2 regions of the Microbulbifer bruguierae genome follow, and region 2 is predicted to be linked to the other one. Evidence: predicted binding sites of a transcription regulator. Region 2 holds the regulator's gene; the other holds the start of a gene.
What was found. The regulator LexA, encoded in region 2, represses DNA repair genes until DNA is damaged. The targets are predictions, from matches to a motif close to ACTGTNTNTANANACAGT.
Positions count from the first base shown of each region.

Region 1: PVT68_RS05765 (PA0069 family radical SAM protein) is a predicted target of LexA. The motif match lies at 13,825-13,842, and genes of this name have one in related genera.

Region 1 covers NZ_CP118605.1:1,342,634-1,358,487, forward strand. The annotation lists gene PVT68_RS05710 (TonB-dependent receptor) at 1-343, opposite strand, end outside; gene PVT68_RS05715 (acyl-CoA dehydrogenase family protein) at 1,028-2,227, shown strand; gene PVT68_RS05720 (acyl-CoA dehydrogenase family protein) at 2,243-3,376, shown strand; gene pdxH (pyridoxamine 5'-phosphate oxidase) at 3,390-4,028, opposite strand; gene PVT68_RS05730 (5-guanidino-2-oxopentanoate decarboxylase) at 4,261-5,910, shown strand; gene PVT68_RS05735 (aldehyde dehydrogenase family protein) at 6,031-7,464, shown strand; gene PVT68_RS05740 (hypothetical protein) at 7,745-7,960, shown strand; gene PVT68_RS05745 (glycine C-acetyltransferase) at 8,143-9,342, shown strand; gene tdh (L-threonine 3-dehydrogenase) at 9,459-10,484, shown strand; gene PVT68_RS05755 (cation:proton antiporter) at 10,849-12,102, opposite strand; gene PVT68_RS05760 (FMN-binding glutamate synthase family protein) at 12,183-13,727, opposite strand; gene PVT68_RS05765 (PA0069 family radical SAM protein) at 13,870-14,958, shown strand; gene PVT68_RS05770 (GIY-YIG nuclease family protein) at 14,985-15,266, shown strand; gene PVT68_RS05775 (glutathionylspermidine synthase family protein) at 15,312-15,854, opposite strand, start outside.
Region 2 covers NZ_CP118605.1:670,051-685,904, reverse strand. The annotation lists gene topA (type I DNA topoisomerase) at 1-803, shown strand, start outside; gene PVT68_RS02945 (DUF6586 family protein) at 800-1,342, shown strand; gene PVT68_RS02940 (hypothetical protein) at 1,415-1,669, shown strand; gene lexA (transcriptional repressor LexA) at 1,761-2,369, opposite strand; gene PVT68_RS02930 (LOG family protein) at 2,585-3,226, shown strand; gene PVT68_RS02925 (DUF6763 family protein) at 3,305-3,637, opposite strand; gene PVT68_RS02920 (TetR/AcrR family transcriptional regulator) at 3,847-4,506, shown strand; gene nagZ (beta-N-acetylhexosaminidase) at 4,597-5,610, shown strand; gene PVT68_RS02910 (mechanosensitive ion channel family protein) at 5,729-6,862, shown strand; gene PVT68_RS02905 (cold-shock protein) at 7,140-7,355, shown strand; gene PVT68_RS02900 (DUF819 family protein) at 7,587-8,822, opposite strand; gene PVT68_RS02895 (CsiV family protein) at 9,061-10,002, opposite strand; gene mfd (transcription-repair coupling factor) at 10,118-13,615, opposite strand; gene PVT68_RS02885 (glyceraldehyde-3-phosphate dehydrogenase) at 14,008-15,393, shown strand.

The sequences.
Region 1 (15,854 bases), 670 kb from region 2:
TTTTAATGGTCCCGGCATCATCCATCTGCACATTGGGCATCTTGAAGGCGAGGCTTTCCAGATCGCGGGTCTGCAGCGCTTCCAGCTGATCCGAAGAGTAGGCTGTAGCCGCAATCGGCACGTCCTGTAGCCTCTCAGCATCGCCGCGCTTACGGGCAACAACCTGCACTTCTTCCAGCAGGGTGCTGACCGAATTCTCCGCGGCCTGAACGCTGCCTACACCACAGGCGAGCGACATGGCAGCAACAGAACAGGCAGAGGACAACGCCAGCTTTTTGCTCGTTGCAGCAGATTTATTCCATTGAAAGGGGGTTGGTGTGAAAGCGTCAAATGGGCTTCCCATATTTTCTCTCCATTGCACTAAGTTATTTTTATGTAATTTCCAGCAACAGAAACACCGCGACCGGTACAACCTGTTCGTCGTTTGTCTAAGCAGACGATCCGATCAGCAACCGCGCTGTTTTCTGCCGGCCACCATACTCTGGCGCCGACAGCGGAAAGACTACTAGAGGTTTTTCCGTTACAAAAGTGAAACTTTCCGAGTAACTTGTTCCGGTTTTGTCGCGCCAGACAAACCGTATCCAGAGAAAGATAGTCGCAAAAACGGCCGAGCAAACATGACTTCATCGTCACACATAACATTCCCGAGCGTTTGTTTCCGAAATTCTCCAAAACACGGCTTACCCTGACGACCGGCAACCGGTTGATCCTTTTGGTAACAACTTCACTATCCACAAATGGACTTGGCCACACCGACGAGTTTGTTCCGCCTGTCCGAGCGGTGCCATAACCTCACCGGTAAAGTTTTGTCGGGTTCCATCTCTCCAGCAGGGGAAATTTCGCAACCCGGGTAAAACCTGTTTACCCACCCCCCCCTCAAAAGCGGCGGCATTGCCATACTGCAATCTTCAGACGCAGTCCTCCGCCCCACCATTACCCCAGTGGTAGTGGTGTGGGCCGGATGCCCGGACCATTCTTTACCTCCCGGAAAAACCAACCAGAAAACAGTCTCGGGAGACAACTAACGGTGAACAGCGAGTACACACCAAAAGAACAGGAATTTCGCGCGGAGGTGAGAGAGTTTCTTCAGGAAAACCTGCCACAGGATATCCGCAGAAAAACCTTACTGGGCATGCACCTGAACAAAGACGACTGCGTGCGCTGGCAGAAAATCCTACACAAGAAGGGCTGGGCCGCGGTGAACTGGCCGGAGAAATTCGGCGGCACCGGCTGGAGCGCCAGTGAAAAAAATATTTTCGAAACCGAGTGCGCCCTCGCCGGCGCGCCGGAGGTTATCCCCTTCGGCATGAAAATGGTTGCACCGGTGATATTCACTTTCGGCAACGAAGAGCAGCAACAGCGCTTTCTTCCAGATATTCTCGCCAGCAACGTATGGTGGTGTCAGGGTTACTCAGAACCCAATGCGGGTTCCGATCTCGCTGCGCTCAAAACCACCGCCCGCCGCGACGGCGATTACTACATCGTCAACGGTACCAAAACCTGGACCACGCTGGCCCAGTATGCGGACTGGATTTTCTGCCTGGTACGTACCGGCGAGCCGGGTGAAAAAAACCAGAAAGCCATCAGTTTTTTACTGATCGATATGCGCAGCCCGGGTATCAGCCTGTCGCCGATACTTACGCTGGATGGCTACCGGGAAATCAACGAAGTGCACTTCGACAATGTACGTGTCCCCGTGGCAAATCGCATTGGCGAAGAAGGCAAAGGCTGGACTTACGCCAAGGTACTGCTCACCCACGAACGTACCAATATCGCCCGGGTTGCTCACTCCCGCTGCCAGCTGCAACGAGCCCGGGACCTCGCCAGTGCGACCAGCGACGGCGACGGAACCCTGATGGACAATGCGGTGTTCGCGCACAAATTCGCCGAAATTGAAATCGAGCTTCTGGCCCTGGAGTACACCGAACTGCGCACCCTGGACGCCATCCGCACCGGTCAGGCGCCCGGCCCGGAATCCTCGATATTGAAAATCAAGGGCACCGAACTGGCTCAGGCCATCGACGAACTGCATGCAGAAATTGCGGCCTGTAGCGGCATGCCCTACGTGCCCTGGCAACTGGAAGAGGAATTTGAAGGAGACACGGTCGGCAGTGACTCAGCCGTAAACAGCTGGCTGCGCTATTTCAACAATCGAAAATCATCCATTTACGGCGGCAGTAACGAAATTCAGAAAAATATCATTTGCAAGGCCGTACTGGGCCTGTAACCGGAGAACGCAGATATGGATTTTTCATTCAGCGAAGAACAAGTGCTACTGCGGGACAGCGTGGCCCGCTTTATTCGCCAGGACTACACCTTCGAGTTACGGCAGAAAACCGTTACCGGCAATGAACCATTCAATCGCGCCCACTGGCAACAGTTTGCGGAGCTCGGCTGGCTGCTGGTGCCATTCAACGAAGAAGACGGCGGGCTCGGGGGCAGTGCCGTGGATCTGATGCTGGTGATGGAGGAATTCGGTAAAGGAATGGTGGTAGAACCGCTGCTCGCCAGCGCGGTACTCGCAGGCGGCTTGATCGCAGAGTGCGGCTCAGCCGCGCAGAAAAGCGACTGGCTACTCCCGATGATGGAAGGACATTTGCAGCTGGCGTTCGCCTACGCCGAATCCCAAAGCCGGTTCGATCCAGGCAATATCGCCACTCGCGCAGTCGCCGATGGCGATCACTACCTGCTCAGCGGCCATAAAACGGTGGTGCTGAACGGCGCCGCCGCGGATGTTCTGGTGGTATCCGCGAACATTGGACAGGAAGGGGAGCCCGCCGTCAGTCTGTTAGTGGTGGATGCCGCAGCGCCCGGAATCAAGCGCAACAGCTATAAAACCGTCGACGGACACAATGCCGCAGAGATCTACTTCGATCAGGTACTCGTGCCCCGGGCAAACCTGTTAGGTAAAGAAGGCGAGGCCCTGCCGGCCATCGAAAAAATCATCGACCGCGCCACCCTGGCCATCTGTGCCGAAGCCGTGGGGGCGATGGAAAGCGCGCTGGAAAAAACACTTGAGTACACCAAAACCCGCAAACAGTTCGGTGTGAGTATTGCCAGTTTTCAGGCTCTGCAGCACCGCATGGCGGATATGTTTATCGAGTGCCAGCAAGCCAGATCCATTCTGATGATGGCGGCTATGGTCCTGGATACAAATGGCGGTACCGCTCCCGGCGCAATATCCGCAGCCAAGAGCCGTATCGGCAAGGCCGCGCGTCATGTGGGCCAGGAAGCGGTGCAGCTGCACGGGGGTATCGGCGTTACCGATGAGCTGGATGTGGCGCATCTGTTCAAGCGACTGACCAGCATCCAGTACCTGTTCGGAAGCACCGATTACCACACCCGGCGGTTTATCGACAGCCGCATCAACAACTAAACCGCGAGTAAAATCATGGACTGAGTCGCTCAATCTGCCACTCACCACCGTCCAGCGCGCGGTAGACAAAACGGTCGTGCAGACGCGAAGCACGCCCCTGCCAGAACTCTACCGCGTGAGGGATCACGCGGTAGCCCCCCCAGAACTCGGGCCGCGGCACTTCCTTGCCGTCAAATTTCTGCTGGTACTCGGCAAATTTGTCTTCCAGTACCTGACGGGAAACAATGGCATCGCTCTGATGGGACGCCCAGGCCGCGACCTGGCTGTCGCGGGGGCGAGAGCGGAAGTAGTCGTCGGCTTCGGCGTCCGTCAGCAACTCAGCCTTCCCACGCACGATGACCTGACGCTCGAGAAAATGCCAGGGGAACAGCAGCGACACCTTGGGGTTGGCGGTGATGTCCCAGGCTTTCTGGCTCTTCAGGTTGGTATAAAAAACAAAGCCGCGTTCATCAAAGCCTTTCAACAACACAATGCGCTGGGATGGCTGGCCACTGGCATCGGCCGTGCTCAGGCACATGGCACTGGGGTCGGAAATATCCGCCTCGACCAGCTCCTGCAACCACCCCCGAAACTGAGTGATCGGATCATCCGCCAGATCGCCGCGCTGCAATCCCCCCTGCAGATATTCTCGCCGCCACTGATCAATTTCCATCGCTGTCATACCCCTTTATCCATTCTAAAAACCAATTTCCAGATTTCCCGGCAAGTTTACGCAGTTGCGTGCCAATTCCCAATCCGCGCAATTTTCTCTCTTTTTCCCGGGGACTACACTCAATTTTCCTGCGTATTCCGCTCCACAAGCGCAGACTCTGCGGACGCTTGCAGCGCCTGGTGACGGCGGATAGGCTCGGTGCAAATTCGATAACGATGAAAGAGCTTGCCCCATGCACGGAACGGATCCGCAATGCACTGATCAGCAGCCGCCCCGCCCCAGTACCGGTCCCAGCTGCGCACAGGTTCTGATGCACCTGCTGCGCCAGTACCACATCGATACGGTCTTCGGTATTCCCGGCGTACACACCATTGAACTCTACCGCGGCCTGCCCGGCAGCGGCTTGACCCATATCACTCCACGCCACGAACAGGGCGCCGCCTTTATGGCAGATGGCTACGCCCGCGCCAGTGGCAAGCCCGGTGTGTGTTTCCTGATCACCGGCCCTGGCGTTACCAACGCCGCCACCGCCATGGCCCAGGCCTGGTCCGACTCTGTCCCCATGCTGGTGATCAGCGCGGTGAATCGCCGCGAGGATCTGGGGATGGGGCGCGGGCGATTACACGAACTGCCTCGGCAGCAGGATGTCAGCCGGGGGTTCTGTATCTGGCAACATACGCTGACCAGTGCCGAACAATTACCGGATGTGCTGGCGCGGGCTTTCCAGATGATGGTTGGCGGGCGCCCGGGGCCGGTACATATCGAAATTCCTGTCGACCTTTTTCCGGCCCCCATGCCGGGAGTGCTGACGGATTACCGGGCGGCGCCGGCACCGGTCCTGCCCGCAGCCAGCGCCGATGCTATCGCCAGCGCCGCCAAATGGCTCAGCAAGGCACGAAATCCCGTCATCCTGGTCGGCGGCGGCGCCCAGCAGTGCGGTGCAGCCTGTACCGCACTGGCGGAAAAACTTGCCGCGCCCGTATTTCTGTCGCTGGCAGCAAAAGGCATCGTCGACGAGCGCCACCCCCTGTGCGGCGGCGCCAACCTGAGTTTCAGCGATGTGCGCGCGCGCATTGAAAACGCCGATGTGGTCCTCGCCGTTGCCACCGAACTGGCGGAAACGGATCGCAACCTGGTCCGCGACAACTATCGTTTTAGCGGCAAATTGATTCGCGTGGATATCGACCCGGCGCAACTGGTGTGCAACGCCACCCCGGATCTCGCCATCTGTGCCGATGCCTGCGCGGTAGTGCAGCAGTTGTGTGATGCGTTACCCGCAGGCGACCAACAACGCCAGCAGCAGGTCGCCAGCGATGTCGCGGCATTAATCCGCGATTGTCGCAATGAATGGTGGACCGGTTCCGAAGAGCGTTTCCCCTGGGTCCAGGTGCTGCGGGAAGCCCTGCCGGCAGACGGCATTCTGGTGACCGACTCCACCCAGCTTGCCTACAACACCAACCACGCCCTGCCCCTGTACCACCCCCGCAGCCATATCACCTGCACCACTGGCTACGGCACCCTCGGCTTTGCGCTGCCCGCGGCCATCGGCGCGCGCCTGGCAAGCACGCGCCCGGTCGTTGGCCTGATCGGCGACGGCGGCATCATGTTCACCCTGGGCGAACTGGCGGCGGCGGTGGAACAGCAGCTGCCGCTGCCGATTCTGGTCTGGAACAACAGCGGCTACGGCGAAATTCGTGATTTCATGGATGAGGCTGCGGTACCGCAGGAAGGCGTCAATCTGCACGCCCCGGACTTTGTCGCCCTCGCCCGCGCCTTCGGCGCCGAGGGTTGCCGTATCGACAAGCCGGAACAATTGAGCGCAGCGGTGGCCGAGGCGTTTGCGCGCAAGGGCCCGACTCTGATTGAAATCACCGCGCCCTGAATCGGCGCCTGCGCCTTGGACTGTAGGAGCCTGCTTGCAGGCGAACCGGGCAGTGCTCCGAATCGTTCGCCTGCAAGCAGGCTCCTACAGACGAAACACAGAAAACGCGGAATAAACCCCATGAAAGAAATTGGCAATCTGTCCACTCACAAGCTCTACATCAACGGCGAGTGGCGCGACTCCAAAGGCGGCAACCTGCACCCGGTGATCAACCCCGCGACGGAAGAAGTCCTGTGCGAAGTCATCCAGGGCACCCTCGACGATGTGGACGACGCTGTGGCCGCCGCAAAAAATGCCTTCAAAGTGTGGCGCCACACCCGCGCAGCCAAACGCCAGGCGCTGATGCACGCGATTGCCGACGGCATGGAAGCGCGCAAACAGGACTTGGTGGATGCCGTTTCACTCGCGCTGGGCTGCCCCGCGCACATTACCGAGTGGCTGCATGTGGACGGTCCCATCTACGCCATGCGCTACTACGCCGACCGCGCCGCGGTAATGGAGGAAACCGAGAAAGCCGGCCACTCCCTGATTCTGCGTGAACCGGTCGGGGTGTGCGGCTTTATCACTCCGTGGAACTATCCCCTGCACCAGTTCGTTGGCAAGGTGGCGCCAGCACTGGCGGCGGGCTGCTGCATGATTCAGAAGCCTTCCGAGACCACGCCGCTGCAGGACTATGTGATGGCGGAAATCATCGACGCCGCTGGCGTACCCGCCGGCGTTTTCAACCTGGTGCCCGGCTCCGGCCCTGTCGTCGGTGCCGCCCTTGCTGCCCATGAAAGCATCGACATGGTGTCCTTTACCGGCTCCACCCGCGCCGGTGTCGAAGTGGCGAAAAGTGCCGCGCCCACCGTAAAGAGAGTCACCCAGGAACTGGGCGGCAAGTCGCCACTGATCATTACTCCAGATGCGGATCTCGACGCGGCGGTGCGCTGGGGCTGTGAAGATGTCTTCATCAACAGCGGCCAGACCTGTACCGCCCTCACCCGCATGCTGGTGCCGGCAGAGCACTACGAGGAAGCGGTGGCGATCGCCAAACAGGTGGCCGAAGGCATCGCCATGGGCACGGGTGACGACGCGTTTATGGGGCCCCTGTCCTCTGCCCGCCAGCGGGAAATCGTGCGTGGCTATATCGATAAAGGTATCAGCGAGGGGGCTCGCCTGGTGACCGGCGGCAGTGAAACGCCCGCGGGACTCGACCAGGGCTTCTACGTCAAGCCCACGGTGTTCGCCGATGTCACCAACGATATGGCTATCGCCCGCGAGGAAATCTTCGGTCCGGTCACCTGCCTGATACCCTACCGGGACATGGACGAAGCCATCGCTATCGCCAACGACACCGAGTATGGTCTTTCCAGCGGCGTCTGGGCCAAGGACGCCGAGAGCGCCATGCCCGTGGTGCGCCGAATCGAGGCCGGACTGTGTTTCGTCAACGGCGGCGAATTCAACTACGACGCGCCCTTCGGCGGGGTAAAGCGTTCCGGCAATGGGCGCGAGTTCGGCAACGCCGGCCTGGACGAGTTTATTGAGCTGAAATCGGTACAACTTCCCACATAAAATCCTGACCCACAGCCACATGTCGCGGCGCTGTTGACTGCCGAGGCACCCATCGCTATCTTTGCCCGCGACATCAAGAGAGTGGCTGACGCCAACGCCAACCTGCCTACCGGGGCAAGGTGGTTTCTCGTCACAGACTGTATCAATGTGCAGTCTGTGTAGAGGATGGGGCTCTCGCTGGACCGATTTGGTTTCAGCGTTGCAATCCTACCGGGATGCGATGGGTTTCTTGTACCCATCTCGCTTCCGCCGTCAGTCCTCCAGAATTTTTGGAGGGACCATGTCCGAATTTACGCTTTCCAGCACCGACGTTATCGAAATCCAGATTGCCCCGCAGCGCAGTCGCACGGCAGTCCGGGCGGTAAAACGCAACGATCGACGCCTGTTGTGGCAACTGCTGTTCGACTCGACGGAAGATGCGCTGGCCTTCGCCACTCATTGCCGAGCCAGCGACGTACCAGTCACTGCCCACAAGGCCTGTGAGCTGGCCAGATAACCAGATTTCATCGCGAAGGTCGGGTAATCGTCATAAATGACACCCCAACCTACACTTACGGCAGTTCGCCGGCGGATTCTCCACGAAGGGGACGGCACCGCCACAACGGTCGTTAATCGGGAAGATCTCCCCAAGCACATAGTCCTACTGCCAAAAGCACCACAGGAGCCAATAACAACGTCATGTCCAAGCCCGAGCAATTTTTCCAGCACCTGCGCGACGAACTGAAGCAGATCGAGGCCGACGGCCTTTACAAGCGCGAACGTATCATCACCTCTCAGCAAAGCGCTGAAATCCAGGTGAACAACGATACCCAGGTTCTGAACTTCTGCGCCAACAACTACCTCGGGCTTGCCAACCACCCCGACCTGATCCAGGCCGCCAAGGATGGCCTCGACCAGTACGGCTTCGGCATGGCTTCCGTGCGTTTTATCTGCGGCACCCAGGACATCCACAAAGCGCTGGAATTCCAGCTGTCTGAATTCCTGCGCACCGAAGACACCATCCTCTATACCTCCTGTTTTGATGCCAACGGCGGCCTGTTTGAAACCCTGCTGGGCCCCGACGACGCCATCATTTCCGATGCGCTGAATCACGCCTCCATCATCGACGGCGTGCGCCTGTGCAAGGCCAAGCGCTTCCGTTACGCCAACAACGATATGGCGGACCTGGAAGAACAGCTGAAAGCTGCCGACGCCGCCGGCGCAAAAACCAAACTGATTGCCACCGACGGTGTCTTTTCCATGGACGGTGTGATCGCCAACCTGAAAGGCATCTGCGACCTGGCTGACAAATACAATGCCCTGGTTATGGTTGACGACTCCCATGCGGTCGGCTTCCTCGGCGATCACGGCCGCGGCACCCATGAGTACTGCGACGTGATCGAGCGCGTCGACATTATCACCGGCACCCTGGGCAAAGCCCTCGGCGGCGCCTCCGGCGGTTTCACCTCCGGACGCAAGGAAATCATCGACCTGCTGCGCCAGCGTTCACGCCCATACCTGTTCTCTAACTCCGTGGCCCCTGCCATCGTCACCGCATCCCTGAAAGTGCTGGATATGCTGATCGAAGGCGGTGAACTGCGCGCGCAACTGGAAGAAAACTCCCGCTACTTCCGCGAGCGTATGGGCGAAGCCGGCTTCACCCTCGCTGGCGCCGACCACGCGATCATCCCGGTCATGATCGGCGACGCCGCGCTGGCGCAGAAGATGGCGGACAAGATGCTGGAAAAAGGCATTTACGTGGTGGGCTTCTTCTACCCGGTCGTACCCAAGGGCCAGGCCCGCATCCGCACCCAGATGTCTGCCGCGCACACCCGTGAACAGCTGGATCGCTGCATCGATGCCTTTATTGAAGTGGGGAAAGAACTCGAAATCATCTGATTTTGATTGGGCGGATACAACGTATCCCCCAGTCAGGTTCTGACGTCGCTAATTTTATTCGCCAAGCCTTAGGGTGGACATGCAACAACACGTGTCCACCATAAACAGAAGTATCTATGAAAGCTTTATCCAAACTGAAATCCGAACCCGGCATCTGGATGACCGATGTAGAAATTCCGGAACCGGGCCACAACGATCTGCTGATCAAAATTCGCAAGACCGCGATCTGCGGCACCGACATGCATATCTATCACTGGGATGAGTGGTCGCAGAAGACCATCCCGGTACCCATGGTGGTGGGCCATGAATACGTAGGCGAAGTGGTTGGCATGGGCCAGGAAGTGGCCGGTTTCAACGTGGGCGATAGAGTGAGTGGCGAAGGCCACATCACCTGCGGCCACTGCCGCAACTGCCGCGCCGGCCGCCGCCACCTGTGTCGCAACACCTACGGCGTTGGCGTAGACCGCCAGGGTGCCTTTGCGGAATATCTGGTAATCCCCGCGCTGAATGCGTTCAAGATTCCGGACAATATTTCCGACGAACTGGCCTCCATTTTCGACCCGTTCGGCAACGCGGTGCATACCGCGCTGTCCTTTGACCTGGTGGGCGAAGATGTGCTGATTACCGGCGCCGGCCCCATCGGTATCATGGCTGCTGCTGTTGCCCGCCACGTCGGCGCGCGCCATGTGGTCATTACCGATATCAATGATTACCGTCTCGAGCTGGCGAAGAAAATGGGCGCGACGCGCACCGTAAATGTGAGCCGCGAAAATCTGAAAGACGTGATGAAAGACATCGGCATGACCGAGGGCTTCGACGTGGGCCTGGAAATGTCCGGTGTTGCCGTCGCGTTCCGCGATATGCTCTCGGCCATGAACCACGGTGGTAAGATCGCCATGCTGGGTATTCCCCCGGGTGAAATGGCCATCGACTGGAGCCAGGTGATTTTCAAGGGCCTGATCCTGAAAGGCATCTACGGCCGCGAAATGTTTGAAACCTGGTACAAGATGGCAAGCCTGATCCAGTCCGGCCTCGATCTCTCACCGATTATCACGCACCAGTTCTCGGTGGATGATTTCCAGAAGGGATTTGACACTATGGGCTCTGGTGAATCCGGCAAAGTTATTCTGAACTGGCAGTAAAATATTCGCTTGGCTTACAGAGCTTAAGTTCCGAATAGAAGGCCAAGTACCGGGTGGAGCATTTCGAAAGCGTCGCAAACAGGGACGTTTGCGACGCAGCCTACAGGGATGTATTGAAGGGGGGCGCCTAGCCCGGTTTCGAAATGCTCCACCCGGTGCTTGGCCGCCACACACTTAAAACAGAGCGCCCAGACCTCAAAACCGGAAAAACCCACAAGAGGTGAAACTATGCTCAGAGTCATCAGCGTACTCCTCTTCGCCCTGCTACTGTTAGCCATAGCAGCCCACCTCTTCTACTCCCGAAAAGCATCAGAAGAAACCAGCCACCGGGCCCCATTCCCGATCCATCACCTGGCAACCGCCGCTACAACTCCAGTTTCCGAATCAATCGCGTACTCGTAGTTCCCTGCACCAGCAGCGAAAACAGCACCACCCCAAATACCATCGACTGAATCGTCCACCAGTAAGGCAACTCCGTCGGCAGTGACAACACCAGCGCCACCGCAATCACGCCCCGCAGCCCACCCCAACTGAGAACCATGCGCCAATTCTTCGGCACCGGTGGCCCAATGAATCTGCAGACGGGCGACAACAGAAATACCATAAATGCCCGCGCCCCAATCGCAGCGACAATGGCAATGATCATCGCCAGCCAGTGACGGGAAAACATCTCGGATGTAATCACCAGTCCCATGATGACGAAGAGCAATGCGGCAAACAGCAGCCCCAACCATTCCCAGGTAGGCTCCGCGTGGACAAGGAAAGTCTCATATTGCTCACGCAAACAGGCCCGCGACACAATCGCACACAACATCACTGCGAGAATTCCAGAAACCCCAACCACGTGCTCGGCAAAATAAAAACTGCCGAATGCTGCCAGCACCAGTACCATCAGTGCCGCCCCCGCCGAACGCAAAAACAGAATCACAATCGCCGTGAGCAAGCCACAGATGGAGCCCACCACAAGGCCACCGAAAAATACCACGGTAATATAAAGTGCAAAACCACTTGGGCCAGCGATGGATTCACCGGTTGCCGCACTGCCCTCCATGGCACTGTGGCTGGCAATCCCCAGCACAAATGAAAACAGTACAATCGCTGCAGCATCATTGAACAGGCTCTCCCCCTCGACCAGTGTCAACAGTTCCTCATTGCCCTGGTGCACGCGCAGCCGCTCTACTACCGACACAGGATCCGTTGCCACGAGTATCGCGCCGGTCAGCAGTGTGGCGATCCAGGGCAAACCATTTGGGTGGTGAATGCCGTAGTAGAGTAAAAGGGCTGTGATCAGCGCACAGATCACCGCGCCCAGAGTGGCAAACAGAAGAATGGGACCCAACCAGCGGAGCAGGAAATCCGGATCGATTTTCCAGGCAGATTGAAAAATCAGAATGGGCAGGATGACAAAAAATACCAGCTGGTGCAGGTTTCCTGCGCGTAGCCCGGTATCGTAATTGAACACCGGCAGCAGCACTCCGGCGAGCACGCCGGCGATCAGACAGCCAAGGGTATTGTCCCGCTTTAACACCCTGGCGATACCAAGACCAATGACGGCGGCCAGCGCCATATACAACCCCTGGCCGACCAGAGTAATTACACCGTCCGCAGTGTGCGTCATGAAAACTCCAGAATGTTGTCGGGCGGTTTAATTGCCAAGTGTTTTGCGTACCGGTGTATCTCCCGGGGGCAGTATCAGGATTATTGAATGCCGCGATCAGAAGCAATCACTGACTTCGGCTGTACGTCCGGCACCAGATCCGAGAGCGGTACAGGTACGCCACGCTCGTTAATTACTTCTACATGGGAACGGCACAGCATGCGGGGTTCAGGCACACCGCAGGAGTGGGCAATGGTACCGACCTCATATTCCATATTGCGCGCGTAGTTATATACCCGCTCCGCCTTGTCCATCGGGTCCAGGCCCTGCTGTAAATCCGGATTGTGCGTGGTCACCCCGGTGGGGCAGGTGTTTTTGTTGCACTGCATGGCCTGGATACACCCCAGGGCAAACATGAAACCGCGGCCGCAGTTGATAAAGTCCGCCCCCATCGCCAGGGCCCAGGCCACCATCGAGGGAGTGAGCAATTTGCCGGCACAGATAATCTTTATTCGATCACGCAGGCCATATTGGCTGAGCAAATCCACCACCAGTGGCAGGCTGCGGTTGAGCGGTAACCCCATGTAGTCCATCAGGCTCTGGGGTGCGGCACCGCTGCCCCCATCGGCACTGTCGATAGTGATAAAGTCCGGTGCGGATTCCACGCCCCGGCGCTGGATGGATTCGCACAGTTCGTGCAGCCAGTTGCTGGTACCTATCACACACTTGAAACCGGTGGGTTTACCGGTGACCTCGCGGATATGTCCGATCATATCCAGCAGGCCATCCACATCCCTGAATTCCGGGTGGCCATTGGGACTGATGGAATCCACCCCTACCGGGATGCCACGTACCTGGGCAATTTCCTCGGTGACCTTGATTCCGGGCAGTATCCCGCCCTTGCCCGGCTTGGCGCCCTGGGAGAGTTTCAGCTCAAACATCCTCACCTGTTTATAGGCCGCCACCTGCCGCAATTTTTCATCGGACAGATTGCCGTCGTCATCCCGCACTCCATATTTCGCGGTGCCGATCTGAAACACTATGTCGCAACCGCCAGACAGATGGTGGGAAGACAAGCCACCTTCCCCGGTATTCATCCAGATCCCCGCCCTGTCCGCCCCCCGGGACAGTGCCGTCACCGCGGGTACCGACAGGGCACCGAAACTCATGCCGGAAATATTGAAAATGGCGCGCGTGGTATAGGGTATACGCGCCGCGCCCTCCCCCACGGTCACCTCCCGCGGCGGCACCGCGTCCTTGGCCAGGGTGGGAAATGGGTGGTTGAGGAAGAGAATGTCACCGGGCTGATTCAGGGGGCGGGTGGAACCGAAAGCCAGGGTGGAATCCACATTCTTGGCAGCCCGGTAAACCCAGCTGCGCTGGGCGCGATTGAAGGGCATCTCCTCGCGATCGAGCGCGAAGAAGTACTGGCGAAAGAATTCCCCCAGGTGCTCAAACTGGTAGCGAAAACGCCCCAATACCGGGAAGTTGCGCCGTATCGCCTGCTTGGTCTGGCTGACATCGGAGAGATACAGATACACCACATAGAGCACCAGTAACACCAGCCCGAAGGCAAACAGCATGGCGAACACTTGCAGTACTTTTAGTGCAAACGCGTGAATGGCAGCTACGGCCTGAAGATCCATTCCCGTAATCCTTATTATGTGAAACTCTATTATTAAAACTCAGCGGTCATTGTATGCGCAGGAATACTGGCTTGCACAGTTTCCCGGCCGGCAATAAACTGTACAAACATACAGTAACCAACCGATCCATCAAAACTCAGCCGTGGCCAACGACTCCCCCACCAACCCTATCCAGTCCCACAAGGGGCGCGGCGCTGTCAGCAACCTGGCCGGGCGCTTTGTGGACCAGGTCAGCACCCGCGAGAGCGACGGTTGGCAACTGGAGCCCGAGGTACCCGAGCGCCTGGAAACCGTGGCGCTCGCGGAGAAGGCCAAGACCATCATCGCCACCAACAAGTCGCCGGATCTGCCCTTCAGCCAGTCGATAAACCCCTACCGCGGCTGCGAGCACGGCTGCATTTATTGCTATGCCCGGCCAGCACACGCCTATATGGACCTGTCCCCCGGACTCGATTTTGAAACCCGGCTGTTTTACAAGCCCAATGCGGCAACTTTGCTGGAGCAGGCGCTGCGCAAAAAGAATTACCAGTGCAGTCCCATTGCCCTGGGCAGCAATACCGACCCCTACCAGCCCCTGGAAAAAGACAAGCAGATCACCCGGCAGATTCTGGAGACACTGCAACGCCATCAGCATCCGCTGACCATCATCACCAAAAGCCAGCTGATTCTGCGCGACCTGCCGCTGCTGACTGAAATGGCACAGGACAATCTGGTGCATGTGGCTGTCAGTGTGACCACCCTCAGCAACGAGCTCAAACGCAAACTGGAACCCCGTACCGCGGGCCCAGCAGCGCGGCTGCGAACGATTGAGGCACTGGGCTCTGCGGGAATTCCTACGGCAGTGATGGCGGCGCCGATGATTCCCGCTCTAAATGATATGGAGCTGGAAAGCATCCTCGCCAGCGCGGCGGAGGCCGGTGCCATATACGCGGCCTATATCCTGTTGCGACTGCCATTCGAAGTGGCACCGCTATTTCGCCAGTGGCTGGCAGAGCATTATCCAGAGCGCGCGGAACATGTGATGAGCCTGGTGCAGCAGAGCCGGGGCGGGCAGGATTATCAGAGTGAATTTGGCCAGCGCCAGCGGGGAACCGGCGTGTTTGCCCAGTTACTGCAACAGCGGTTTCGAGTAAGCTGTCGCAAACTGGGACTGAACGAACGCAAGCTGGCGCTCGACTGCAACCGGTTTTTCCTGCCCCCGCAGCCCGGGGACCAACAGAGCCTGTTCTAGCTTGTGAATATTTTTTGGGAAGTGTTTTGTCCGACTGGTATGTCTATCTGATCCGCACCCGCTCCGACAGCCTGTACACCGGTATCACCCGGGACGTAGCGCGCCGCTTCGAGGAGCACAACAGCGGCGGCCCCAAGGCAGCGAAAGCACTGCGCGGCCGCGGCCCGCTGACGCTGGAATTCCAGCGAGAAGTGGCGAACAAGTCGGAAGCGTTGAAACTGGAACTCGAGATTAAGAAGTGGCCCAAGGCGCGCAAGGAAGCCCTGATTGCGGGCCACTTCAGCTTGCCCACACCGGAATCGGTGTAGGCAAAATCGTGGCAGGGTTGGCTGTGCAAGTCAGCTGCCGCGCAATCAATCCAGAATGATATGCGGCAGGAACCGGGAAGAATCTTTGGTAATCAGGGTCGCATCCTCACGAATACAAATACCCGCCGCACTGTCGCCCACCACCCAGCTACCGAGCATGGTGTAGGCATCGCCACCGCGAAGCTCGTCGCGGAATTTGGGCAGTGCATGGAAGGCCTGGCGAATATAGCGCCCGTCGGCATAAGGCCCTTCGGCCGAAAGTTTTTCCCCGGTTCCGGTAATCAGATCCACATTGGCGCCTTCGCGGGAGAACAGGGGTTTACGCACCCAACCGGCCGCCATCGGGTCACTTCCGGGAGTTTCAAAAAATGCCGGCAACAAATTCGGGTGATCGGGGTAGCGCGCCCACAGCAGCGGCAGGATACCCTTGTTCGAAAGGAGCATTTTCCAGGCGGGCTCCACCATCTGGGTATTGGCGGCGAGCGTGGCACGGCCAAAATCTTCCTGCACGATGAATTCCCACGGGTACAGTTTGAACAAGCCCTTTATCGGGTGATCATCCAGGTCGACAAACTGCGGATTCTCGCC
Region 2 (15,854 bases):
CGAAAGAGCGCTGCACCAACACCATGAACCTGGTGTCAGGTGAAGAAGCGATTGATGCAGATAAGGACGAAGAGGCGGAAACCCGACAGCTGCGCGATAAGCGCCGTTGTACGAAGTGCGGTACCGCCATGGACAGCTACCTGTTGGACGAACAGCGCAAGCTGCATATTTGTGGCAACAACCCGGATTGCAGCGGTTTCGAAGTGGAAAAGGGCACGTTCAAAATCAAGGGCTATGACGGTCCGCTGATCGAGTGCGATAAGTGCGGTAGCGATATGCAGCTGAAGTCTGGCCGCTTCGGTAAGTACTTCGGTTGTACCAATGAGAGTTGTAAGAACACCCGCAAACTGCTGAAAAATGGTCAGCCTGCGCCGCCGAAAATGGATCCGGTACCAATGCCGGAGTTGGCGTGTGAAAAGGTGGATGACACCTATATTCTTCGCGACGGCGCTTCGGGCCTGTTCCTCGCAGCGAGCCAGTTTCCCAAAAACCGCGAAACCCGCGCGCCGTTGATCAAGGAACTGTTGCCTCACAAGGATGAGATTGATCCCAAATACAGCTTCCTGTTCTCTGCGCCCACAGAGGACAACGAAGGCAGGGATACGGTAGTGCGTTTTAGTCGCAAGACCCAGGAGCAGTACGTACAGACCGAAGAGGACGGCAAGGCGACCGGGTGGAAGGCGTTCTATCATGACGGTAAATGGCAGGTAGAAGCGCCGGCCAAGAAGAAAGCCCCGGCGAAGAAGGCGGCCACCAAGAAGGCACCAGCTAAAAAGGCTCCTTCCAAAAAGGCCAAAACTTGAGCAATCCCTACACCGGACTCGTCGCCGCCGCATTGCGCAAATGCCAGCTGTTGTTAAACCGGCTGGAGGCTGAGGGCAGTGGTGATCCGCTGTGTCAGTCAGCTCTTGGTGAGGGGGCGCTGTTGCAACTATGGCGTGGCTATCGCGCTTTTCTGGCTGAGCAGGCCCATCAGTTACAGCTGGGTGTAGCACCTGGACGCGAGCCGGAGTCGGCTGGCCAGCTGCAGCAGCTGGTGGCACAGAACGGCAAGTTCAGTGCGGAAATTGCGGAGCTGGTCAGCCTGGCGGAGAATCCCGACAGTTGGTATCGGCAGATGGACACTGCCTGGCGGTGCCTGTGGCACGCACCCCAGGCACCGTCCACTCGGGCGCAAAGCGCCGCCACAGGTGCCGCAGTGCAAACCCTGATCCCGGTGCGGCAGGTAGATGTAAGTTCAGGCTCTGGGAGCTCCCAGCTCGATGCGCAGAGTTTACGAGAGTGGCACCGTGCGCTTTCTGAACTGGTGCAGCGCCAGCGAGCACAGGGGCAGGAGTGGTAGGCGCGGCGCACTGATCAATTGTCTCCCCCTGTGTTACACTGCCCGCAAATCACGCTGTAACTGGAGAAGTGAATGTCTTCCGAGACCTACGAAATCATCGAGTTGTCCAATGGTGATGTAGCGCTGCGACGCGCTGGTCACAAAGAGGACCCGTTGGTGCGTATTCATTTTTCCGCTGAAAGCCTGCATTTTTTGCAGGAGCACAAAATTGCCGTTGCCCGAGCCATGCTGGAGGCGGGGATAGAAGCGGTTCAGGAAATCGGCTCGCTGGAGCCGGAGCCCTTTGAGGACGAAGAGGTGGACGTCACCGAGCACACCATCCACTGATACAGCCATCCACTGAGACAGCTTGCACAAACGAAAACAGGGCCCAATGGGCCCTGTTTTCGTTATTAAGGCAGTGATTTTCCAGTGAAAATCAGTTGGTGTTCTGGCGAATCACACCAACCGCCAATCCTTCAATGGCAAAGTTTTTGTCCCGCATATCCACCTGGATGACCTCAAAATCTTCATTTTCCGGTAGCAGCTGAATCATTGCCTGATTACCGCGGCGTTTGAATCTCTTCACTGTCACTTCATCCTCGATCCGCGCCACCACTATCTGGCCGTTGCGAATATTGTCGGTACGCTGTACTGCGATCAGGTCGCCATCCAGAATACCGGCATTTTTCATGCTCATGCCGTGTACTCGCAGCAGGTAATCCGCGGGTGGATGGAAGAATTCCGCGGGGATTTCGCAGTATTCCTCAATGTTTTCCTCAGCCAGGATGGGATTGCCTGCCGCGACGCGGCCGACAATCGGTAGCCCGGCTTGGTGGCCTGGGATTCGAATGCCACGGGAGGCACCGGCCACCATTTCAATGGCTCCTTTACGCGCTAGCGCTTTGAGGTGCTCTTCCGCGGCGTTAGGTGAACGAAAGCCGAGTTCCTGGGCGATTTCGGCCCTGGTGGGCGGATAGCCGGTTTCGTCCAGGTAAGATTTGATGAGCTCCAGTACCTGAGCCTGGCGGGCAGTGAGATTTGTCATGGGCGCCTTCCTGTTGTCTGTATTTTTATACAGTTGCTGTGATTATATACAGATCTGACATCCACGCAATCTTCTCAGGGCGGCGCATTACGACTGCTAGACTTGATGTGTCCCGGGATTTTTGTGGTCTGCGGATGTGAAAAGGATTACTGCCGCAACCGCCACAGCACAGAACTCCGGAAAAATAAGTAGTAATAGCGATAAGGAGAAGGCATATGCTGGATGCAAAAATGCCGGAAGCGTGGCGGGTGCTGCGCATACAGTCGGAACTGGTTGATGGCATTGAGCGCTTGATTACATTGAAAGGCGCTGTCACGGTTTTCGGCAGTGCACGCTTTCATGAGAATTCCCCAGAGTATCAGGAAGCGATGCGCCTGGGAGAGTTGCTGTCCACGGAAGGTATTCCTGTACTTACTGGCGGTGGGCCCGGACTAATGGAAGCGTGTAACCGGGGTGCATTTCCTCACGCGGGATCGTCAATCGGGCTCAATATCGAGCTCCCCTTTGAACAGGTACCAAATCCCTACCTGGATATCGGTCTGCATTTCCGATACTTCTTTGTGCGTAAATTCATGTTTGTTAAACACGCCGTCGGGTTTATCGCGCTGCCGGGCGGATACGGCACTTTGGATGAGCTGTTCGAAGCGCTGACATTGGTGCAAACCCAGAAGGTAAAGCGGTTCCCGATAGTCTTAGTTGGTAAGCGTTACTGGGCGGGTTTGATTGATTGGATGATGGAGACGGTACTTGAGCGGGCGTGCATCGACGCCGGTGATCTGGATTTGTTTAAACTCGTCGATACCGTGGAAGAGGCTGCGGAGATCATTATTGATTATATTCGCGAGCACAACGGGTGACGCGTGCCTTGACGGCCACCCGTAGCAGCGCCAAGGCAAGCCTTTGAATGGTTTTGCCTGAATGGGGCAGGGCCATCGCTAGTATCCGTCGTCATTGCCCGGGAAGCTTTCGCCTTCGAGTTTGTCGATAGCGCTCTGTGCCGGAGAAAATACCGGGCTCCTGAATCCCGCATCTTCCTCATCCTGCATCTCTTCCGCCGATGAGCCATAGCCGGCATTGGCATCTTCCGGTGCTGCGGCGCCAACAAGTGGCAAGCGAGGCCAGCTTTGGAAGTCGATCTCATCCAGAGAACCGTCTTCATATTGAATTTCTATGGTGCGGGAGGGCTGGTCTACAGCGACGACCTCAAACACGTCGCCACTTTCGAAATTTTCAAACCAGCTGCCTATTTCCGGAGCAATTCTGGCCATGGTGCTGTCCTCCTTTCTCTATGGTTTGTGGAGCATTGCCCCCCGGCACAGATTTAGTATCTCTGTACCCAATCTAGTGTGCCCGCCTGCCCATCCCTAACTTCCCCGTATGATCTCGCGCTGGCCTTCAAACCCGAGTGTTCCATTCGGTGCCGACTGTGCTAGTCTCAGGGTTTAAACAATCGTTTTAATTGTTGGTTTGAATTGGCATGAGTCAGCTGGATACCGTCAATCGCATTCTCGACGCCGCGGAAGTGTTGTTCGCGGAGCGGGGGTTTACTGAAACATCGCTGCGCACCATCACCAGTACCGCAGGGGTCAATTTGGCGGCGGTGAATTACCACTTTGGTTCGAAAAAAGAACTGATTCAGGCAGTTTTTGAACGGTTCCTTACGCCATTTACGGAGAATCTGGATCGGGAGCTGAGTCGTAGGAAAGCCTTGGAGAAACAGGTTCAGGACGGGACGGCCGACGGTGAAGCATTGGCGCTGGATGACCTGCTGCAAAGCCTCTATCAGGTGGCGCTGGCAGGTCTCGCCAAAGAAGGGCGCGACCCCAAGCGGTTTATGCGCCTGCTGGGGCTGGCGTATACCCAGTCACAGGGCCATTTGCGCCGATTCATTGTTTCGCGCTATGGCGAAAGTTATCGCCAGATTGCCGGCCAGCTGGCCCAGGCATTACCGCATGTAGACCCGGTAACCTTCTACTGGCGCCTTTATTTTATGCTCGGCGCCACCATCTTTTCGCTTTCGAGCTTTGATGCCATCGAAGCTATCCTGAGGGAAGATTTCGGCGCTGAGAGCAGTCTGGAGGAAACCCTCGCCAGACTCGCCCCTGCAGCCGCCGCGATGCTTACTGCTCACGAATAGGTTCAGTGGCCGGCAACGGCACTCTGTTTTGGGCGACGGTGTTCTGTTTTGAGCGCCAGTGTTCTGTTTTGAAAAGGGAGCGATATATTCATGTCAGTGCAAATTGGTCCGGTAATGATCGATGTGGAAGGCACGACGCTTACTCCGGAAGACCGCGAGCTGTTGCGGCACCCACAAGTGGGCGGACTGATTTTCTTCGCTCGAAACTTTACTGACCGTCCGCAGCTGGAAGCGCTGGTGGCGGAAATCCGCAGTGTGCGTCCGGAAATCTTGCTGGCTGTGGACCAGGAGGGTGGGCGTGTGCAGCGCTTTCGGGATTCATTTACCCGCATCCCATCCATGCAAGCCTTGAGCGCCCAGGCCAGCACACAACAGCTGCAGGATGTTGGGTGGCTGCTGGCAGCAGAATTACTCGCAGTCGGTGTGGATTTCAGCTTTGCGCCGGTGCTGGATGCTGACGATGATTTCTGCCGCATCGTGGGTGACCGCAGTTTCGCCCGTGATCCGTTAACGCTCGCCGAAAAAGCCCGTCCGTTTATTGCGGGGATGCACGAGGCGGGCATGGCCACCACAGGGAAGCATTTTCCGGGGCACGGCCAGGTGCTGGAAGACAGTCACGAAGAATTGCCGGTTGACCGGCGCCCGCTCGAAGCGGTGTTGGCGGCAGACTGCAAACCATTTGAGGAATGCATCCGTGCCGGTGAATTGCAGGCGGTGATGCCGGCACATATCCGTTTTGCCGAGGTGGATGAAAACCCCGTGGGATTCTCCCGTTTCTGGCTCCAGGATATTCTGCGCGCGCGGCTGGGATTCGATGGGGTTATTTTCAGTGATGACCTGACCATGGAAGGGGCGGGCGCTGCGGGTGGTTACGGCGATCGTATCCGCGCTGCCATGCAGGCAGGCTGCGATATGGGCGTCGTGTGTAACAACCGTCAGGGCGCGATTGAAGTGCTGCAGGCGCTAGAGGGGTTTGTGCCAGATCCTGCCTCCAGCAGGCGCTTGGAGCGTATGCGTGGGCGTCCGGTAATCAAAGACTGGGATGAGCTGCAGCAGCAATCACGCTGGCACGCGACGCGGAAATGGCTGGCCTCCTGGATGTAAATCGGCAAAATACCCGGCAGCCTTGGCTGAGGTTGCGCCAGATATTGTTGCATTGTGGATTGCCCGGGATGCGGTCTGCTGAGTGCGCGGAAATATATTGTTTTTTATGGAGTGATTTGTGGAGTCTGCCAAAGCATTTTTGCGCTCCCTGGTGGGGGATGATCGTCTCTGGATTGCCGAAGTTTTCCTGCTTGTACTGGCAACGGCGTTTGCGGCCTGGCTGTTATCACTGTTTGTAAGCCGCTTACAGGTCCGCGCCGAGCGCACCGTCAATCCCTGGGACGACGCCCTGTGTGGCGCCATTAATCCGCCCGCTTCCCTGTTGGTATGGTTGGTGGGACTCTCTCTGGCGGCGGCCCGTGCGGGCAAGGCTACCGGGGCGGAAATCTTTTCTATTGCCACCACCGTGCGTGAGGTCGGCTTTATTGTCCTGATCACCTGGTTCGCACTGCGGTTTGCCAAGGCGGTGGAGCAGAATCTCGCCGATCCGCGCTTTATGGGGAAACCCATGGATGCCACAACTGTGCGCGCCATGGGTAAGCTGATACGTGCCTCGATCATTATTACCGCCGCTATGGTGGTGATGCAGCATTTCGGCTACAGCATCAGTGGGGTATTGGCATTTGGTGGTATCGGCGGTCTCGCTATCGGTTTTGCGGCCAAGGATTTGCTGGCCAATTTTTTCGGTGGTCTGATGATCTACCTGGATCGCCCATTCAAGGTGGGGGATTGGGTGCGATCTCCGGACAAGGAAATTGAGGGCACGGTGGAAGATATCGGCTGGCGCCTGACCCGGATCAGAACTTTCGACAAGCGTCCGCTCTATATTCCCAATGGCGTGTTTACACAGATTTCGGTGGAAAACCCTTCGCGTATGCTAAATCGCCGTATCTATGAAACTGTCGGCATCCGCTATGACGATGCGCATTTGATGGCGCCGATCGTCAACGATGTGCGTGCAATGTTGCAGCAGCATCCGGAAATCGATGCCAACCAAACACTGATCGTCAATTTCAATTCGTTTGCGCCGTCGTCACTGGATTTCTTTATTTACACCTTTACCAAAACCACGAATTGGGTGCGTTACCACGAAATCAAACAGGATGTGTTGTTGAAGATTCTCGAGATCATCGAGGCGCGAGGAGCGTCCTGTGCCTTCCCGACCTCCACGTTGCATATTGCAGATCTGCCTGAACTCGCGCTGGTTGCCGACCGCCAGCAGTCTGTTGGTACCGGAATGGCAGCAAAGTGACGTGTTTTCCAACTGTGCGGCGTGTCAAGTTAATTGGTACTCTCGTCGCTGATTTGGTGGTTTGTTGCGCATAATTCGCGGGAAGTAACATTAATTTATTGTAGATGCCTAGACAGTGGCGCAGTTTTATCTAAGAATCAGTAGCGGCTTGTCGGGTTGACCCGGCAGGCGCTTCGAGATAGCTACCGGAACCAAGGATGTTTGGGTAGCTGCAAATGGGGTAGGCGTTCTGCCCGCGACCGGGGTGAGCGCAATAACAATAAATGAGGTTGGCTTAATGAGTGATCGCGTTACGGGTACCGTGAAGTGGTTTAACAACGCCCGGGGTTATGGCTTTATTACCTGTGCAGAAGGTTCTGAAGACATATTTGTGCATTACCGCAGCATCCGCGGTGACGGCTACAAGACCCTGAACGAGGGGCAGGCCGTTGAGTTTGAAATGCAGCAAGGGGACAAGGGTCTTTTGGCCGAGGATGTGGTTCCCTGCGAGTAAAAGCCTCTCAGTAGTACGCACACTCGGTTCCAGATATTTCGGGGCAGCATCCAGCTGCCTCGAAAAATTGCGCTTTTTCTCGACAGACACGACGTTTACAGCGTGTGAGGTCATGACCTCCGCAGCTGTATAGGTTGTGTTTGTATCAGTTGTGTGAGTTGTGCGCATTCAAAAAAGCCCGCAGGATTTTGATTCCTGCGGGCTTTTTTGTTCGTTTACGGCGGTTAGGGGTTATCCCGCGCCAATCATCCGCAGTAACTGACCACAAAACAGGGCGGCGTAAGTCCCCAGTGCATACCCCACCGTGGCAAGCAAAACTCCGACCGGTGCCAGAGATGGGTGGAAAGCGGCTGCGACCACCGGCGCAGAGGCCGCACCGCCAACATTGGCCTGGCTGCCTACAGCCATAAAGAAGGTGGGGGCTTTGATCAGTTTGGCCACCAGTAGTAACAGGCCCGCGTGAATGGCCATCCAGATCAGTCCCAGAATAAATAGCTCAGGACTGTCTTTCAGGGCGGTGATGTCCATTTTGGTGCCGATGGTTGCCACCAGAAAATAGATGAATACGGTGCCGACCTTGGAGGCGCCGGCACCCTCCAGTTTTTTCGCTGGGGAGAAGGCCATACAGATCCCCAGGGTCGTGGCGATAATGATCAACCAGAAGAACTTACTGGTAAAACTGAACTGCTCAAGCTGTGGCGCATTTCTCTCAAACCATGGGCCGAGGAAGTCTGCACAGCCGTGGGCTATCCCGGTTATGCCAAATGCCACGGCCGCGATCAGCATCAGGTCTTGCAGGGTCGGGTTGCGGGAATGCTTGCGCTGCATTTGCTCCACCCGCTCCCGCAGAGTGTCGATGGCAGAGGTATCGGCTCCGCGTTTTTGATCCAGCTTGTAAGCATTGCCGGCCATGATCAGTAGTACAGCCATCCACAGGTTGGCGATGATCACATCTACCGTCACCATGGCGGAAAATACCTGGTCACCGACTTCAAAAATTTCCTTCATTGCCGCCTGGTTGGCACCGCCACCAATCCAGCTGCCCGCCACGGTAGTCATGCCGCGCCAGATAGCATCGGGGCCATTACCGTTCAGTAAGCCCGGGTCTACCGCCGACATGATCAGGAGTGCGAGCGGGCCGCCGATTACAATTCCGAGGGTGCCGGTCAGAAACATGATTGGCGCTTTGAACCCCAGGTTTACGATACCCTTGAGGTCAATGCTCAATGTCAGCAGCACCAGGCTCGCGGGCAGCAGATAGCGTGAGGCGACAAAGTACAGGTTGGAGTTTTCCGCATCGATGATGTGGAAGCTGTTCAGCAGCGAAGGAAGAAAATAGCAGAGCAGCAATGCCGGTACGAAGCGGTAAAAGCGTTTCCAGAAACGCGTTTCACTGCTTGCGGTATAAAAAACAAATCCAAGGATCGCGGCCAGCAGGCCGAAAATAATAGCGTCGTTGGTAATCATGAAAACGTGTGTTCCGACTTATAGTTATTCGCGAATCGGGATGTTCTGGATGGGTGTGATCCGTATGATTTTTCAGCATCCGGCCAGATCGATGAGGACCTGAGTAACGTTAAAGTTCGGCGTGCCATCCTGCAACCACCCCGCAATAAGAAACGGCCCCGGAGGGCCGTTTGGAGAATCTATTGTTCGGGTAGCGAGGGCCACAGGCGTGCCGAACGGGTCCGATTGTGGGGTGGGCTCACTCCGCGGAAGTTTCCTCGCTGGGCTCCACCGTACGCACTTCGATCAGCATGCCCAGCTTGGGGTGGTCGATATAGTGCAACTCGCCGCTGCGCAGGCGGCGCTCTTCCTGCAGTACTGCAACCCGGGCGGCGAGCTTCGAAGGGGGTTCGCGGTTTATTGGCTCTGGATAGCCTTCCGCGCTATCGGCAGAAGCGGCATTGTCATTGTTGCCATAGAAGGTGGCGGAGTCGGCACTGGTGCTGAAACTGCCATTTGCAGTGGTCGCGTAGCCACTCTGTGGCGATGATCCATTCAGGCCGAGCGGCTCTTCTTGTGTACCCGGCTCAGGTGCCATTCTCTCTGCTCTGGGGCGGGTGGGCACCGGAATACCTGATAGCCCCAGAGATTCTGTGGCTGCAGCGGTCGGGAATGCCGTCGCTAAACCGCCGTCAATGGGCTGCGGCAGCCATTCACTGAGCCACAGGTCGGTGCTGACATGGAGGTAGCGCGAGACACTGAGGGTCACGCTGCCTTCCAGTTCGTGGTGATTGCCGCTCGGAGTACCACCGCCGATCAGCACGGCCGGTGCGTTGCGCTCCTGTTGCAGCACCTGCCTCCAGGTCTTGTGGAAGAGCACGCGGTACCCAGACGTGCGTGCGAGTGCGGCGACCTTGTTGTCTAGCTGGTTGGGGACGGGCTGCAGTTCCGGAACCGCGGGCTCGATCGCGGATGGTGTCGAGAAGTCCACCCAGTGTTCGTCGTAGTGCAGCCGGGGGGCCGCAGGCCAGTTTTCGCGGGACTGGCTCATGCCGTTTTCACGGGCAAATACCACCATTTCAATCTCAAACTGGGTGCCGGCGTAGTCGGCTGCCTCCACGCCTGCGGCGCACAGCGCCAGCAGTAGTGGGACGCTCCATCGTTGCAGGTGATGTTTGACCTTTTGTGTTATCGGAGTCATCTCGATACCGCGTATGTTGTTTGGGCCGCTTGGTCGGCGTTCAATTCGTTCATGTTATCACTGTTTACCGGCGGTTTGACCGCGCCGAAGGCTTTCTGATCACCCCCATTTGTCACTATTGCGACAGCTGTTGCAGAACCGCGCTGACCTGTTGCAGGCGGTGTTCCGGGTCGCTCTCATCCAGGGCAAAGTTCAGATGGTTGGCGCCCTGTAGCTGGAACGTGGTGGGCTTGGTTTGTACCAGCTTGACCAGCGTGAGCGGGTCTACCTTGGCGCTGTCGGAGAATTCGATGCGGCCGCGGCTGGCAGAGGCTTCCAGCTTACGAATGCCCATCCGATTGGCATCGAGCTTGATTTCGGTAATGCGAAACAGATGCTTGACCGGTTCCGGCAGCAGACCAAAGCGGTCGATCATCTCCACCTGCAATTCTTTCAATGCGGCTTTATCCTCGGCATTGGCTATTCGCTTGTACATGATCAGGCGACTGTGGACGTCCGGCAGGTAATCTTCGGGGATCAGTGCCGGCACCCGCAGGTTGACGTCTACCGCCGGCGATTCCAGCGGTTCATCGATATTCGGCGTGCGTCCCTCGCGTATCGCCTTAACCGCGTGATCGAGCATTTCCATATAGAGGTTGAAGCCGACACTCTGGATCTGGCCGCTCTGCTCTTCGCCCAGCAGTTCACCGGCGCCACGGATCTCCAGATCGTGGGTGGCCAGGGTAAAGCCGGCGCCCAGGTCCTGAGCCTCACTGATGGCCTCCAGCCGCTTCACTGCGTCGGCGGTCATGGCGCGCTTGTTGGGTGTCAGCAGATAGGCGTAGGCCTGGTGGTGGGAGCGCCCCACACGCCCGCGCAACTGGTGCAGCTGAGCCAGGCCAAATTTGTCTGCACGCTCGATCAGGATGGTGTTCGCGGTGGGGACGTCGATACCGGTCTCGATGATGGTGGTGCACACCAGCACATTGAAGCGCTTGTGGTAGAAGTCACCCATTACCTGTTCCAATTCGCGCTCACGCATCTGACCGTGGCCAATGCCAATGCGTGCCTCCGGAACCAATTCCTGCAATTCCCGCGCGATGCGCTCGATGCTTTTTACTTCGTTATGCAGGAAGTAGACCTGACCGCCACGGAGAATTTCCCGCAGAATGGCCTCCTTGATCAGGGCGTCGTCCCGCTCCCGAACAAAAGTTTTTACGGACAGGCGTCGCGCCGGTGGTGTGGCGATCACGGAGAGGTCGCGGATGCCCGCCATGGCCATGTTCAGGGTGCGGGGGATAGGGGTTGCGGTGAGGTTCAGGATATCCACCTCTGCGCGCAGGCTCTTGAGCTTTTCTTTCTGGCGTACCCCGAAGCGGTGCTCCTCGTCGATGATCAGCAGCCCCAGGTTTTTAAACTTGAGGTCGCTCTGCAGCAGCTTGTGGGTACCCACAAGAATGTCCACTTTGCCTTCCTCAACCCGGTCCTTGATGGCGTCCACTTCTTTGTTGCTGCGGAAGCGGGAGACCACCTCGATATTTATCGGCCAGTCTGCAAAGCGATCCTGCAGTGACTGGAAGTGCTGTTGTGCCAGCAGCGTTGTGGGTACCAGCATCGCCACCTGCTTGCCCCCGTGGGCGGCGACAAATGCTGCGCGCATGGCTACTTCGGTTTTGCCGAAGCCGACGTCGCCACAGACCAGGCGATCCATGGGTTTGTCTGAAAGCATGTCAGCAACCACCGCTTCGATGGCCTGTTGCTGGTCCGGGGTTTCCTCAAATGGAAAGCCGGCGGCGAACTCGCGGTAAGCGAGGCCGGGATTGCCGAAAGCGTGGCCGACTCTCGCTTCGCGCCGCGCGTAAATATCCAGTAGTTCTGCGGCGGCATCGCGCACTTTTTCCGCGGCCTTGCGCTTGGCTTTCTGCCAGGTTTCGCTGCCGAGTTTGTGCAGTGGTGCCAGCTCCTCATCGGCACCGGAGTAGCGGCTGATCAGGTGCAGGCTGGCGACCGGCACATACAGTTTGGCGCCGTCGCCATATTCCAGTGTCAGAAATTCCGCCTGCTGGCCGTCGATTTCCAGGCTCTGTAGCCCTTTATAGCGCCCAACGCCGTGGTCGATATGCACCACCGGAGCGCCGATGCGCAGTTCCGCGAGATTTTTGACCGCGTTTTCCGCATCTTCCTTCGCTTTGCGCCGGCGCCGCTGTTGCAATACCCGTTCGCCAAACAGCTGCGGTTCTGCAATCAGGTTCAGCTGCGGGTCCGCGAGGACCGCACCCTGATCGATGGGAGCGACAGTAATACCGAGGCGCTCATCGCTGCCGAGAAAGGTCTGCCAGCTGTCCACCGTCTTTGGTTGCAGGCGAATTCCCTGAAGCAATTCCAGTAACGCTTCCCGCCGTCCGCCGCTTTCTGCGCAGAAGAGCACCCGTCCCGGGTATTCCATCAGGTAGGCTTCGAGGGCCTGTAGTGGTTGCTCGGATTTTCCGTTAACCGGCAGGCTGGGCGGTGCCTTGGTGGCGAAGTTGTAATTGCCTTCGGCTTCCTCAAGTGTTTCCGCAGAGAAAACGGCGCGAGGAAGGGATTTCAGTGCACCGTAGAATTCGTCCACATGCAGTAATACCTGGCGGGGCTCCAGGATCGGGCGGGTCAGGTCACCGCGGCGGCTCTGGTAGCGGTTCTCTGCCTCTTTCCAGAAAGATTCCAGTGGTTGCCTGAGGTCGCCCTGCAGAAACACCTGACTGCCTTCCGGTAAATAATCGAACAGGCTGGCGCACTGCTCGAAGAACAGTGGCAGGTAGTATTCGATACCTGCCGGGGCAATGCCGGCGCTGATGTCCTGATAAATGGAGACGGGGCCCGGGTCGCAGTCGAAGCGCTCGTGCCAGCGCTCAAGAAATTTCGCCAGCGCCGGTTTGTGCATGGGAAATTCCCGCGCGGGCAGCAGGTGGATTTGTTCCACCTTGTCGACGGTACGCTGGTCTTCCGGGTCGAAGGTGCGCAGAGATTCGATTTCATCGTCGAACAGATCGATGCGATAGGGCAGGTTGCTGCCCATGGGGAATATATCCATCAGCGAACCGCGCACCGCGAACTCGCCGTGTTCATACACGGTATCCACGCAGTGGTAGCCAGCCTGTTCCAGCAATCGGCGCTGGGTGTTCAGGTCGAACTTCTGACCCTCCCGCAAAATCAGCGCATTGCCGGCCACATAATCTTTGGGTGCAAGGCGGTGCAGTAGGGTGCTGACGGGAACGATGACGATTCCGCGGCCCATTTGCGGTAATTGATAGAGGGTAGCGAGCCGGTCGGAGATGATGTCCTGATGTGGTGAGAAAGTATCGTAGGGAAGAATTTCCCAGTCCGGAAACTGGATGATTTCCAGATTTTCTACATCCCGGGAGGAAGTGTCGTCCCGTTGGCCATCTCGCCGTGCTTTGTTAAAAAATTTCAGCTGCACCTCGAATTGATGCGCTTCCTGACTGTTGCGGGTAATCAGCAGGGTAGGGCCGGAGCTGGATTTTGCCGCGTGCAGTATGGCCAATGCAGCACTGGCGCCGTGCAGCTGCCCCCAGAATTTCCGGTCATTTTTTGAGCGGAAGGCGGGGGGCGTCAATGGGGGGGACTGGCTCATGTTTCCTTATAATTCCGTACTTTCTGACCGCTGGCGGTCTGGAGGGGCGCTATTGTAGCGGCGATCGGTGACCGGTGCAGGTTTGGTGCTTTTGCGGGTAATTTCATCTTCTGAACGGCGGGTTTTGCCAGGCTTTGGTGACGCCGCGCCGCGGCGTCAAAAATGTAGTTTAACTACAGTTTTTTGGCCATTTTTCGCGCTGTTGCGCGGTCTATATTGAATACACATAATGCGCCAGCTGTCGGCCTGGAGGCGATTTTGCCGTCTCCGATTGATGCCGTGGTACGAACATTTTTCTCACTTTGCAGAGGTGTCTGATAGTGACTCAGAAGCGACCGAAGCCCGCTGACTTTTTCAAGGACTGGAAAGCGCGCGAAGCGTTGGCGGAATCCATGATTCCGATGATTGGCAAGCTGAACCGGGAAAGCAACGTCGGCATTTATATGTACGGCCAGAACCTGGTGAACCGCTCCGTGCTGAGCATCATGAAAGCCCATCGCTTCGTGCGCCAGGTGGAAGAGAACGAGCTCTCTGAATTTGAAACCTTCCCGGTGCTGGAAGCGATCTGCAAGCTGGAGCTGGGTCCGGTACATATCGACCTCGGTACCCTGACCAACAAATACATGCGCGACCAGCGCGGCCTGCCGGTTGATGACTTCGTGCGTGAAGAGCTGGTTGAGGCCAGTGGCGCCGGCACACCGCTGCCAAAATCTCAGGATGTGGTTATCTATGGTTTCGGCCGTATCGGCCGACTGGTGGCTCGTCTGCTGATTGAAAAGGCCGGCAGTGGCGACGTGCTGCGTCTGCGCGCCATCGTGCTGCGCAAGGGCAAGGCCGACAACGATCTGGTCAAGCGCGCATCCCTGTTGCGTCGCGACTCCGTGCACGGGGCCTTCAATGGCACTATTCGTGTCGACGAAGAGACCAACACCCTGATCTGTAACGGCAATGAAGTAAAGATCATCTACGCCAACTCCCCACAGGAGGTGGATTACACCCAGCACGGCATCCACGACGCATTGATCGTGGACAGTACCGGTGTGTGGCGGGATGAAGAGGGCCTGGCCCAGCACCTCGAGAGCAAAGGTGCTGCCAAGGTGCTGTTGACTGCGCCGGGCAAGGGCGACCTGAAGAATATCGTTTACGGTATCAATAACGGCGACATCCAGCCGGAAGACAAGATTCTGTCCGCGGCTTCCTGCACCACTAACGCCATCGTGCCGGTATTGAAGGCGATGATGGACAAGTACGGGGTGGAGCATGGTCACGTTGAGACCGTGCACGCGTATACCAACGACCAGAACCTGATCGACAACTACCACAAAGGCGAGCGTCGCGGTCGCGCTGCTGCGCTGAACATGGTGCTGACGGAAACCGGTGCCGCCAAGGCGGTGGCGAAGGCACTGCCGGAGCTGAAAGGCAAGCTGACTGGAAACGCGATCCGCGTTCCCACGCCGAATGTGTCGATGGCGATCCTGAACCTGAATCTTGGGCAGGAGACCACCAAGGAAGAGCTGAACGCTTATATGCGTGATGTGGCGCTGCACTCGCCCCTGCGTCAGCAGATCGACTACACCAATTCTCCGGAAGTGGTGTCCAGCGACTTCGTGGGCTCCCGTCGCGCCTGTGTCTTCGACTCCATTGCCACCATTGTCGATGGTAAGAATGCCGTACTTTACTGCTGGTACGACAACGAATTCGGCTATAGCTGTCAGGTGGTGCGCTGCCTGGAAGACATGGCTGGCGTACGTTACGCGTTGTTCCCGAAGCGGGACTGACCCGCAGTTGGGGCTGGACCCGTGGCGGCGCTGTGAGAGGAGGGGGTTGCCCCTCCATAACACGGCGCCGACTATTGGTCAGGCCGATCAATCTGGCGCCACGTTATCTGCCCCTTCAGGGTTGCGTCTCCAACTAAAGTTGTTGTTTTTTCAGCAAAAATTTCCTCAGTTAGTGCCGTTTTGGCCGCTTCCGCTCTGGTAAACCCCCGGCCCGCTCCTTATAATGCGCGCGATTTTGCGGGGCTGCCGTGTGCCGGGAAATTGAAGCGCAATGACTGCGGGTTGCTGAGGCAATAGCAGGTCTTTGCCGCCCGAGCGCGGTCCAAAGTATTCTAACTCTGTGGTGCCTTTCCTGAGTGGCTACTATTTAAGTAACCCATTTCCAGGCTTGGTTCGGGTCTGCCACGGCCTAAGTCCCCGCTACGGTTTCCTCATTTTTAGCGTTTTTTTAACCTAGAAAC